Regions from separate parts of the Exiguobacterium sp. RIT452 genome, predicted to be linked through region 4. Evidence: riboswitches for the same ligand, from Rfam matches in the RefSeq annotation. Region 4 holds a riboswitch; each other region holds the start of a gene.

Region 1 (3,115 bases), on a different contig from region 4:
GCTTTCAGTTGAGTGGCCGCTTCTAGAAATTCCTTTCCGGAGGCTTCTTTTTCCCGCAATTGAACGATCGTCGCCCCGCCCTTGATCGCCGCTTCCACTGCTTCGACCAGCCGGGGTCTGGATTGAAGACGTGGATCCGTCACGGCATACACTAAATAATCAGGCTTCATTAAAGTGCACCTCCCGGAGTGTCTCCTCTGTCATCAAGCTGACGGCATTAAACAAACCGGTCCGAAAATCACCGATTCCTTTTTTCTCATCCGCCTGCTCCCCGGCTTTCCCCATCAAATAGGTTCCTAAAGCAGCAGCTTCAAAACATGCATAACCAGTCCCTAACAGCGTCGCAATCAAAGAAGCTGTCATACATCCCGTCCCCGTCACTTGACCGAGCCGTTTCGTTCCAACATCAAGATGAAGCTCGTGCTGTCCGTCCGTCACGAAGTCAACCGGTCCTGTGACCACAATGACTTGATTGGATTCGGCCGCAAACACCCGGACTGCATGAAGATCAAGCGATTCTCCTTCGGCGACGTCGACTCCCTTTGTTGTCGTCGCCTGCCCAAGTAGCGTTTTGATTTCTGAAGCATTTCCTTTAATCACCGTAAATTGAATCTGTTGCAGCAATTCCTTCATAAAATCCGTTCGTAAAGTAGTCGCACCTGCTCCGACCGGATCCAAAATGATCGGTTTCCCTAAACGATTGGCGGTTTTACCTGCCAACAGTTGCGCCTTTCGCATCGCAGGATTCAGCGTTCCTGTATTGATCACGACGGCATCGGCAAGTGCCACCATCTCTTCAACTTCTAACAAATCGTCCGCCATGACAGGAGATCCGCCGAGTGCAAGTGTCATATTGGCACAATCATTGATGGTTACGGTATTCGTCAAATGATGGATCAATGGTTTTTTTTCCTCAATGGTTCGTAACATGATTTTCCCTCCAGAATTCATAAAAGTGATGCGTCGGTCCAATCCCGTGACCAAGCGCAAAACCATGACGAATCGCTTCCGTCACATACCGCTTGGCATGGGCTACACTGTCGGTAAGCGAGTCCCCTAACGCAAGGCGTGCTGCAATCGCAGCTGACAACGTACAGCCTGTCCCATGTGTATGCAGACGATCCAGACGCTCCTGCTCAAAGAAATGATGTTGACCTTGAGTGTATAAAAGATCCGTGGCTTGTTGCCCTTCCAAATGTCCGCCTTTCAGCAAGACGGCATCCACCCGTTGTTTAGACAGCTCGATTGTGGCCTGCCGCATCTCCTCGATCGATTGAACCGGATAACCGATCATCCGCTCGATTTCCGGAATATTGGGCGTCACGAGTGTCGCGAGCGGTAACAGTTCCTCCATCAATGCCTGCTTCGCATCCGTCTGCAGTAAATCGTGCCCGCCTTTCGCGACCATAACCGGATCTAAAATGATCGGAACGCGACAGTGCTTGAGTTGTTGCGCGATGACGTGGATGGTTTCTTGATTCGAGACCATCCCGATTTTGACGGCATCCACACGAATATCTGAAAAAATCGAGGTGAGTTGTGCCTCGACGAGCGCCGGCGACACATCTTCAACCGCCTGGACCCCCAACGTATTTTGGGCAGTGATTGCTGTAATGACACTCATACCGTAGACACCAAGGGCGGAGAATGTTTTTAAATCTGCCTGGATTCCCGCTCCACCACCAGAATCAGATCCTGCAATCGTCAGTACATGTTTCATATCGTTTCCTCACTTTCGTGTGAGCAAATCTAAGGAGAGAAAACGGACGACAAAACAAAAAGCGCCGTCCGCTGTAAAAAAGCAGACGACGCCATGAACGACCGGTTATACCGGACGATACTTTCATGTCTTCGATCTCAACTTTCCTACGCTGGTATTATCCAGTTCAGGTGACAGGGTCGAAAACAGAATGGTTTTCCTCTCAGCCGGACTCCTCCAGCTCCCCTAGTTGCTCGTAATAATATTCTTTTTCACTGTAGCACAGCCATAAAAAAAAAACGAGCCGAAGCCCGTTTTTAGAAATATCCGAGAGGATTGACCGTATTCGCCGGTCCTGTCGCACTATACTGGTATCCACCAACATGTAACTCAAAGTGAAGGTGTGGACCCGTTGAATTTCCTGTGCTTCCAAGTGTTCCAAGTGATTGTCCTTGTGATACGGTTTGACCCGCCCCAACAGATAACGAATTCATATGCGCATAAACCGTCGTATACACTTGTCCATCCAGGAAGTGTGAAATCATGACATGATTTCCGTATGGTCCGCCACTTCCGGCTGTAATGACTGTTCCTGCTGCTGCTGCGCGAATCGGCGACCCGACAGGACCACGGATGTCGACTCCATTATGGAATGTATACCCATTTACACCACTTGCTGGTCCGAATCCTTGTGAGACACCACCGGCTGCCGGTCGAATAAACTTCGCCGATCCAGCAGGCACACTGACGACAGGTGCAGGACTGTCTGCTTTTCCAGTCGACTTACGTGTCGTGTCAGCCGCTGTTTTTGAGGCTTGTTCAGCTGCTGCTTGTTCAGCCGCCGCTTTTTCTGCTGCCGCCTTTTCTGCTGCTGCTTTCGCTGCGGCTTTTGCTGCCGCAATGGCACGTTCCTGTGCTTCCAGTGTTGCCTGTAATTCTTTTGCATCGAGTAGCTCTGTCGTAAATTTCACTTTCCCTTTACGCAGCTTTTTCAACGTTGCACTTCGCTCTTTCATCTGCTGTTTCAACTGTTTCTTTTGAACAAGTAAAGCTTCTTTTTCTTGAACACGTTCTGCTTTTTTCGTAACAAGTTCAGCTTTTGCTTCAGCTAATTTTTCTTGTGTTTCCAAATACGACACGATCATCTTATCATCTTGTTCAGCGATCTTTTTTCCTGCCATGACACGACTGAACAGATCCCCTAAGTTTTTTGATCCAAAAATGACTTCTTCCCATTTAATTGAATTCCCATCATTTTCTTGAAGAACCCGTAACCGATCTCCGAGCAATTCCTCTTGCTTGGCTAACATTTCTTCATAACGAATAATCTCTTGTTCAAGATCTTCAATTTGCACATTCAACTGACGAATTTGCTTATTTTTTTCCGAAATCCGGAAGATGTTTTCATTAATCGCA
Region 2 (3,115 bases), 250 kb from region 4:
GGAACCGATTTGAAGCTGTTTTTCCCTGTTGTCTTCGCAACTGTCCTGTTGTCCGGTTGTGCCGACGAGACGGTGAAACCGGACGAACCGGCACCGAAGCAAGCCGAAGAAACAAAACAGCCGAAACCACAAAAACCGGAGCAACCGTCTGCCCGGGAACAAGTGGAAAATGAACTTAAGCAGACGGTCTCTCAGATGTCGACGGCGGAAAAAGTCGATCAACTGCTCTACATCGGTGTGGCCGGAACAGCATTGACGGAAGCGGATCGCCGGCTGTTGCAGCAACATGCGCTGGGTGGAGTGTTGTTACTCGGCGGTAATATCACGTCATCCGGCCAACTGAAGGCATTGACGGCTGACATCAATGAAGCGCAAACGTCGGATCAACGGGCATTCGTCGGTTTTGACGAAGAAGGTGGACGGGTCAGCCGGGTTCCGGACGCACAACTCAAACTGTCGCCGAGCCTGGCATATGGTCAAAAAAATGATCCGGAATTAATGGAAGACGTCGGGCAGACGCTTGGCTCCATTTCCCGTTTTTACGGATTCAACATGGATTTTGCACCGGTCCTTGACGTCAACAATAATCCGGCGAATCCGATCATCGGCGACCGGGCGCTCAGTGCGGACCCGCAACAAGTGGCACGACTCGGTGTGCCATTGATGCAGGGAATGAAGGAAGAAGATATCGTGCCGGTCGTCAAACATTTTCCGGGACACGGAGATACGACCGTCGACTCGCATGTCGGTCTGCCGCGGGTCGATGCGACGAAAGCGGAACTTGAGCAGACGGAGCTGGTCCCGTTTAAACGGGCGATTCAAGACGGGGCTGAAATGGTCATGGTCGCGCATATCCTGTTCCCGGCTCTCGACAAAAATCGACCGTCCTCGTTATCGAAAGAAGTCATGACCGGTGTGTTACGGAGTGAACTGAAATTTGATGGTGTCATCATCACGGATGATCTCGTCATGGGAGCCATCACAGAACGGTACGGATTAGCTCAAGCGGCAGGTCTTGCACTTGAAAACGGTGCGGATATGGCGATGTTTTCCTCACCCGGCGCGTACGCGTCCGTTCACAAGGAAATCATGGCGCGGATCAAACAAGGGAAACTGTCGACAGCCGATCTCAACCAGAAAGTCATGCGGGTCTTACGCTTAAAACAAACGTATGACTTGTCGCAAACGAAACGTGTCGACGAATACCAACGCTTGATCGAGCAGGTCAAAGCGGTCGAATCGGACATGCGACACTAATCAAGGGTGGAACTAATCGGACTACCCGTGGTAAACTACAGACGTACCACACAAATAAATATCTACACTAGGGGAGTCTCGCAGCAGACTGAGACGGAAGTATCCGGACCCTTTGAACCTGATCTAGTTCGTACTAGCGGAGGGAAGTGGTATCCGATCATCTATCGAGGGAACGCCAAGCGTCGCCCTTTTCGTAGGACCACTCCATCAGTTCATGGGGTGGTCCTTTTTCGTGTGGAAAGGAGGGGGAACGATGTCACATTTACACCTGATTACAACCGGACGCGACAGTAAGGAAGTGCTGGAACAGACCCTTCCGCAGCTCGCACTGTCCGTCGATCGCATCCACTTACGGGAGCCAACCTGGTCAGTCCGGGAATTGGTTTCCTGCATTGATACGTTGCTCGACCAAGGAGTCCGCGCAGACCAGTTGGTTGTCCATGACCGGCTCGATGCTGCACTCGTCACCGGCACGACCGTCCAGTTGACACGCCGCAGTCTGTCGGTCGAGCGTGTCCGGGCACAGTTTCCGACGATCTCCATCGGTCAATCGGTTCACTCGTTGACCGAAGCGATGGTGGCGGAACAAGCCGGCGCCGATTACGTGATGTACGGTCATATTTTTGAGACGGATTCGAAACCCGGCGTGGCGCCAAGGGGGCTCGATGCGTTACAGCAAGTCGTCGACTGGACATCGATCCCGGTCATCGCCATCGGCGGAATCAAACCGGAAAATCTGTCTGATGTCTTAACGACCGGGTGTAGCGGAGTTGCCGTCCTGTCCGGGATTTTGGGACAAATCCATCCGGCGGAAGCAGCCGGACGGTTCCGGGCGGTGATTGGACGATGAAACAACCGGATGTATTAATCGTCGGTGCCGGTATCATTGGTTTGACGCTCGCCTATGAGTTATTAAATCGGGGGCAAAGTGTTCGCGTGCTCGATCAGTCGGCAGTCGGACAAGGCGCGACACGGGCGGCAGCGGGGATGCTCGCGACGGACGAAGAACTGTCGGAACCGTTACATGCGTTAGCGGCAGTCAGCCGTGTCCTGTATCCGCAGCTTGTCCGTCAATTGTTCGACGAGACCGGGTTGACGAGCGGTTATCTCGAACTGCCGTTTCAGCTGCGCCAGGCAAAGCAAACCGTCCAATTTGAACGGGTCGGTCAAGTCGATCCTCCGTTGCTTGTCCGTGCGTTACGGCAAGCGATTGAACAGCGGGGTGGCGTGATTGAAGAACAGGTAAGTGTCTTGCGTCTTTTGCGGGACAGCGGGACGATAACCGGGGTGGAGACAAGCCGGGGACAACAGGTTGGTCGGCAGGTCGTCATCGCCGGCGGACGAGGATCGGAACCGTTGTTGCAAACGATCGGGATTCCGATTGATACGCTTCCGGTCAAAGGTGAGTGCCTATCTGTCCGTCTCACAACCGGTCGACTGGAGCAGACTTTGTTTCATGAGACGGTGTACCTTGTCCCGAAAGCAGACGGACGGATTATCATCGGCGCAACGGAACACGTTGGTGAGGAATCGACGACGGTCAACGCGGGCAGCATCTCGGACCTGTTGGCGGCAGCAATTGACGTGTATCCGCCGATCCGTGATGCGGCACTGGTTGACATCTGGTCCGGTGTCCGGCCGCAGACCCGTGACGGCTTACCGTATCTTGGACGGGTCAAAGGAATTGACGGTTTGTTGGTCGCGACGGGACATCACCGGCACGGCATCTTGCTCGCTCCGGTGACGGCACAAGTCCTCGCCGATTGTGTCATGAACCGAAAACCGGAAGTTACGCTGGAGGCATTTTGTTGCAGACGACACGAGGAGGAGAATACATGCAGATCCGATTGAATGGGAA
Region 3 (3,115 bases), 650 kb from region 4:
AACGATTCGTGAACTCGTCCGTCTGCTCGATTCCCCCGCTTTTATCGATTCAGCAGGTGAGTAACCACACAAATCAAAGAAATTCTTAAAAAAATGAAGGACCTTCAATCCGTTGTCTATCAACAGGTTTGAAGGTCTTTCGACAATCAAATTCAGAAAAAAAGGTTTTAACTTTTGAAAGACAGGGGTATATCTACATTAGCACCGTACAACACGGTCGCTTTTCAATTATTGTTTCTCAATATCAGCGTAATGACCTGGGAGAGAAATGCTACTTACTCACTTCGTTTTTCATTTCTGAATGAAATCCAGTTGAACTAGCATTTAGCGCATGAATTTCTGTTGGAACCTATTGTTCCACTCCTACATTCATTACCTTTTGAGGGCTATACCAAATTCAAGGGGGAAATGAACATGTCAGTAACATTAAAAGTAGAAGAACGCGAAGTACGCCCACGCTCACTTAGAAAGCAATTACGTCATGAAGGAAAAGCTCTTGGTGTCGTGTATGGCTACAAAGTGGAAAGCACACCGATTTCATTCGATGAAAAAGAATTGGTCAAAGTTGTCCGCGAACACGGCGAAAACGTCTTGGTCGCTCTCCAAATCGGCGGTAAAAAGGTCAACACGTTGATCAACAAACTCGATATGGACATCTTTACACCAACGATCAAACACGTTGAATTCATCGCTGTTAAAATGGATGAAGAAACAGAAGTCGAAACGGATATCGTCCTCGTCGGCGAAGCAGCTGGCGCGAAACTTGGCGGATTCCTTTCACAAACACTCTTTAAAGTAACAGTTGCCGCAACACCAGATAAATTACCGGAACGCATCGAAGTGGATGTAACGGAACTTGCAATCGGAGATTCGATTACAGTCGCTGATCTTCCGGAAGAAAAAGATTTCCGTGTCGTCACAGAAGGTGACATCCAAGTTGCAGCGGTCGTTGAATCGACACTTGAAGCTGAACTTGAAGAAATCGAAGAAGCAGAAGCTGAGGCACAAGCAGCTGATGCGGATACAGCGACAGACGATTCAGAACAAACTTCTGAAGAGCAAGCTGAAGAAAACAAAGAAGATAAAGAGTAATCTTTTCTCCCCTCCCCTCGTGGGAGGTTTTTTTTATGCATATTGACAAGTCGCGGCGACAGCCGTACAGTGAAGAAGGTACACATCATTGACACATCCACTAGGGGAGCCCGCTCGGCTGAGACGATTTACTTCGGACCCTTTGAACCTGATCTAGTTCATACTAGCGTAGGAAAGTGGAGCGGAATCCTCGTGCTCTTTTTCTGCAGCTTGCAGGTTACACGACCGCTCTCTTTTCATAGAGGGCGGTCTTTTTTGTGGTTTCTTTGTGGGTGTGCATTCAAAGGAGAAGTGATTATGAACAGTTGGAAAATGAAAGAAATCATCGTCATGATGATGCTCGCCGTAGCTTGTGGTGTCCTCTACTTAGGATGGTCGACGTTATGGTTGCCGATCTCGGCCATCTTTGGACCGGTCGGAGCAAACTGGATGTTCGGCATCTGGGTCATCGCCAGTCCCCTTGTCGCCTACATCATTCAAAAACCAGGCGCGGCATTGATTGCAGAAGTCGTCGCTGCTGCCGTCGAGTTGTTTACAGGGAGTCACTTCGGCTTATCGGCACTGTTGATTGGATTTGCACAGGGAATCGGAGCCGAGATCGCCTTTGCCGTGTTCGGCTACCGGACGTTTAATACGTTCACCTTGATGTTGTCCGGTGTCTTTGCCGCCGTCGGAAGTATGGTCTACAGCCTCATCGTAAATGGATTTGCCTATTATACGACGACGACACTGCTGTTGACGTTTTCCCTGCAACTCGTCAGCGGAGCATTGCTCGGTGGATTGCTCGCCAAACTAATCGTCGACGCGCTCGTTAAAACCGGGACATTGAACGGTTATGCGATCGGACGGCAACGAAAGCAGCGTGCCGCATGATGCAGTGCGCGCACCTGTCCGTCCGTTATCCGGATCAGGATTCTCCGGTCTTACACGACTTGTCGATCACGATTCAAAAAGGAGAAACGACCTTGCTCGTCGGTCCAAGCGGCAGCGGCAAGACGACCTTTTTACACGTTCTTGCCGGTCTGTTGCCGGATACGATTGAAGCAGATGTCACCGGTCACTGGTCGACCGAGGGAACGGTCGGGATTTTGTTCCAACAGCCGGACGATCAGTTTTGTATGCAGACGGTCGGAGCGGAAATCGCCTTTAGTCTCGAGAATCGGCAGATTATCCGCAGTGAGATGGAGGAACGCATCCAGTTGCTGCTGGCGCGGGTCGGACTTGATCTTGCCTTGACGACACCGATTGCCGAACTGTCCGGCGGGATGAAGCAACGGCTCGCGTTGGCCTGTGTCCTCGCCCTTGAACCGGATATCTTATTACTGGATGAACCGACGGCACAACTCGACCCGAGTGGTCAACGGACGATGATGCATCTGATTGAAGAATTGCACCGTGATCCCGACATGACGCTCGTTCTGATCGAACATCAGCTCGATCAGTGCGTGACGTTTGCCGACCGGGTACTTGTCTTTGAAGGAGGTCGCTTATTGCTTGATGGCACACCGTATGACGTGTTTCATCAACAGCGGAATGTGATGACGGCGCTTGGGATTGCGATGCCGCTCCTCTACCCTTACGGACTGGAGACCTTACCGGAACTGTCCGGACAAGCCTGTCATCTGAAGAAACGTCCGGTTGAACGTCGAGCGGTTGGAACGGAGCGGACATTTGAACTGACGCGGGTCCGTGTCAAACGGGGGAAACGGACGATTCTTAACGATTTTTCATGGACGACCTTTTCCGGTCAATGGATCATGCTCGTCGGACGCAACGGGGCTGGAAAAAGCACAGTCCTTGAGACACTGGCGAAATTGCTTCCGTCCCGAGGCGATATCCGCTTGTTCGACACCCCGCTTCGGAGATGGTCGGACCGGACGTATTACCAACAAGTCGGCTTTGTTTTTCAACAACCGGACTTCCAGTTTCTTAAACAGACGGTCACCGACGAACTTGCCATCAGCTGTGCTACCTTTGATCCGGAACGGGTCCAGACAGCCTTGCGTCACTATCGACTGACCGA
Region 4 (3,115 bases):
TATCGTCGCCTCCGAATTGTTTTGTCAGGTGTTGGATGTCGCAGATCATCATATGAAATATCCTCTCTGGCGCATCAAAAAAAGGAGAGCGCAAACAGCACTCTCCTTGACTCGTGGAAGATGCGCTTTGCTTTATTTTTCAGGTATTGGGTTCGTTAAAAAAGGGCAGACTAGTCCCTTAGAACGCCATTCCATGAAAAATCGCGCGCAACAGATACAGTTGTTCCATCAACCAATGCTTACACGCAGCAAAACCCATGTCTTCACACCACCTTTTCCGATTCAATACATCTATTTTACCATGCCTGACAGAAAAGAAAACGTTAATCTTTATTTAAACAAGCCGGCAATCGAGTTGAAGAATGCACTGAGACCATCAAACAACTTCGCAAAAAATCCTTTTGTCTCTTCTGAGGTCGCGAAGGCCTGGATATCTTGTCCAGCATCTTTCAGTCCACTCTCGATTTGACCCCAGTTCAGGTCCGCTTGTTCCATTTGATTAAACAGTCCGGTCAACCGGTCCATCTGAGCATCGGATAAATTGATGTTATTGTTTTGGATGACTTGGACGATGACGTTTTCAATTTCGACCTTCGTTTCCGGCTGTTGTTTCGCGATTTCCGCTTTGATTTCATTCATCAAGTCGGCGACTTTATCCGTCCCGACCGTTTTCCCGACATCGGATGTCACAGAGAGTTCTTGCTGGGCAAGGTCTTTTCGTTCATCCGTCAGTTTGATGCCGGTCTCGGCAGAGGTTTGATCGTACGCTTTCATGATCCCGGTCAAAGCCGAAGTTCCGGTTACCTTGTACGGGGACGTGATCGTAATGTCCGCATCCGTTACACCCGCCGTGACGAGGGCGTTGAGGTACATGTCTTTTGTGACCCAGGTGATGTTTTCGGTCGCGACAGATAATCCATCACCTTTTTCCGCCAACTCAATTTTAGCGGAAGAGTACATGCCGCCACCCCGTTGTGATTGGGGAATATTTTTCCCGAGATATTTTTCTTCATCGGCAGATGTTGCGATAATCGGAGTGATGCCTTCCGGTGCATTCAAGCGGGACAAGACCCACGATTTATCCTTTGCCCCAAGGGATTCGCCAAGGGTGACGATTGTTTTGTCAACCACTTGCTCAGCAGATGCGGCCGTCGGTAGCAGTAAGGTGGTAGCAAGTAAAGCAGATGCCGTCCATGTGATTGTTTTATTCATAAAAGTTCCTCCATAAGTTAAGTATCAGGTACTAAATTTAGTCTAATCGACCGGCGACAGAAGAGAATCGGTCTCAAGGACGAGCCGCCATCCACCTTCCGTCATGTTCATTGTACAAAAAAAATGAGCGAAATGACGAGAAAGGATCAATTCCACATCAAATCATGATAAACTCAAAACAAATCAAATAGCGACCACTAGGGGAGTCAGTAGGCTGACTGAGACGACGGAGACGTTCGGACCCTTTGAACCTGATTAAGTTTGGACTTACGGAGGGAAGTGGCGTGGACGATCCTCTTTTTATGGTCTTTTCACGTCATGCCTGACATCGGGTGTGGCGTTTTTTTGATTAACAAAGGGGGAAACGACATGACATTCAGTGAAGAAATCCGGCAAGCGGCACAACAGTATTGGGACAGCAGCTTTAGCCATCCGTTCGTCACAGGGATCGGAGACGGCACTTTGCCGCTAGCGAAGTTCCGCCATTACGTCCTGCAAGACGCCTATTACTTAAAACATTTTGCGAAAATCCAGGCCCGCGCTGCTTCGAAAGCCCAAGATTTTGCGACGATCGCTGAACTGGCGGAGCATGCGACATCGACGTATGCCGCAGAACTCAGTCTGCACCAATCGTTTTTTGAACCGCTTGGGATTGCAAGCGAGACGCTGGCTGAGTTCGAACCGGCACCAACGGCTTATGCTTATGTGTCGCACATGCATCATGCGAGTGAAGGGACGCTGGGGGAGACGATTGCCGCTATTTTACCGTGTTATTGGCTTTACTATGAAGTCGGACAGCAGTTACAAGGCTGTACGCCGGATTCTCCAATCTATGCGCAATGGATTGCGACATACAGTTCCGAATGGTTTGAACGGGTCGTCTTTGAACAAGTTGATCGTCTGAATGATTTGGCGGAGCGGGCAAGTGCCGAAGAACGGGAACGGATGAAACAACATTTTGTTAAAAGTTGTTATTATGAATTGATGTTTTGGCAGATGGGGTGGACGGAAGAGACGTTTGAAAAACAGTACATGCAGACGATGGAAATCACATCATCGAAGTAAGGAAAAACGTTTAAATCAACAAACACCGGATCCGACGATAATCGGATCCGGTGTTTGTTGTCTAAAAAAATAACTCAGCTGTGTCGTTCAATCAAATCCGCCAGACGTTGTTTGACGGCAGTCGGATTGGTTAAATCCTGATTGGATAACGAAAGTTTTGTCATCGTCTCGTCCGTACCGGCCATTTCACTGAACAGTGAACCAAGACTGTGCGCACGGCGGTCGATCTGGACGACGATATCGATGCCCGACCGGTCTTGTAACAGGATGACTTCGATTTCGTCCAGTTTATGGGCATAATGGGTGCCGCGTGCTGAATACTCGAGTTCTTGCGCGATCGGCAGATCTTTCCGGAAGCGGCCCGGTAATTTCTCTGTATCGGCTTTCTTTAAACGGAATCCGAGGTCTTCCATCGCTTCAAGGATGACCGATTGGTAGTCATTGGCTTTGACGACGACAGCATCGTGGTCAGAAGGGTCAACCGCCTGCGCGATATCAAGACCCGTTTCAATCCACGACTTGGATTGGCTGACGGAGAGCGGCGTATTGAACGGTACTTGGAGCGTGAACGGAATTTCGCGTTCGACACCTGCTTCAATCGTAAACGGGGCTTCGTTTAACGCAAACCGATCCAGTGTGAATGTCGTAAATGCCGTACTGTCGCCGACTTCTTGTTTGTATTGGGTATTGAAGGCAAGATAAATCCGGGCGATTTCCTGATCGACGCTGCCGCCTTTGATGTGGACGACGCCCGTGATCGTTCCACCGGGTTCACAGTGATCTTGTTCGAGTCGTGTATCGACCGTTGCGGCACCGATGCCGATTTGTGAAAGAATTT

What was found. Region 4 has a riboswitch for thiamine pyrophosphate ahead of tenA (thiaminase II). Riboswitches for the same ligand answer to the same signal wherever they lie in the genome.
Region 1: linked by a shared signal. The riboswitch ahead of thiD (bifunctional hydroxymethylpyrimidine kinase/phosphomethylpyrimidine kinase) and the one ahead of tenA (thiaminase II) in region 4 are both predicted to bind thiamine pyrophosphate.
Region 2: linked by a shared signal. The riboswitch ahead of D3D03_RS02690 (thiamine phosphate synthase) and the one ahead of tenA (thiaminase II) in region 4 are both predicted to bind thiamine pyrophosphate.
Region 3: linked by a shared signal. The riboswitch ahead of D3D03_RS05035 (ECF transporter S component) and the one ahead of tenA (thiaminase II) in region 4 are both predicted to bind thiamine pyrophosphate.

The regions. Positions count from the first base shown of each region.
Region 1 covers NZ_QXJB01000005.1:102,177-105,291, reverse strand. The annotation lists gene thiE (thiamine phosphate synthase) at 1-170, opposite strand, end outside; gene thiM (hydroxyethylthiazole kinase) at 160-930, opposite strand; gene thiD (bifunctional hydroxymethylpyrimidine kinase/phosphomethylpyrimidine kinase) at 914-1,720, opposite strand; TPP riboswitch at 1,847-1,957, opposite strand; gene D3D03_RS12060 (murein hydrolase activator EnvC family protein) at 2,017-3,115, opposite strand, start outside.
Region 2 covers NZ_QXJB01000001.1:531,114-534,228, forward strand. The annotation lists gene D3D03_RS02680 (OsmC family protein) at 1-13, shown strand, start outside; gene nagZ (beta-N-acetylhexosaminidase) at 10-1,257, shown strand; TPP riboswitch at 1,317-1,419, shown strand; gene D3D03_RS02690 (thiamine phosphate synthase) at 1,511-2,107, shown strand; gene D3D03_RS02695 (NAD(P)/FAD-dependent oxidoreductase) at 2,104-3,108, shown strand; gene thiS (sulfur carrier protein ThiS) at 3,093-3,115, shown strand, end outside.
Region 3 covers NZ_QXJB01000001.1:928,606-931,720, reverse strand. The annotation lists gene D3D03_RS05045 (DEAD/DEAH box helicase) at 1-64, shown strand, start outside; gene D3D03_RS05040 (50S ribosomal protein L25/general stress protein Ctc) at 415-1,092, shown strand; TPP riboswitch at 1,185-1,284, shown strand; gene D3D03_RS05035 (ECF transporter S component) at 1,390-1,965, shown strand; gene D3D03_RS05030 (ABC transporter ATP-binding protein) at 1,962-3,115, shown strand, end outside.
Region 4 covers NZ_QXJB01000001.1:277,871-280,985, forward strand. The annotation lists gene abc-f (ribosomal protection-like ABC-F family protein) at 1-52, opposite strand, end outside; gene D3D03_RS01410 (DUF1002 domain-containing protein) at 331-1,212, opposite strand; TPP riboswitch at 1,402-1,507, shown strand; gene tenA (thiaminase II) at 1,582-2,277, shown strand; gene D3D03_RS01420 (sporulation protein) at 2,352-3,115, opposite strand, start outside.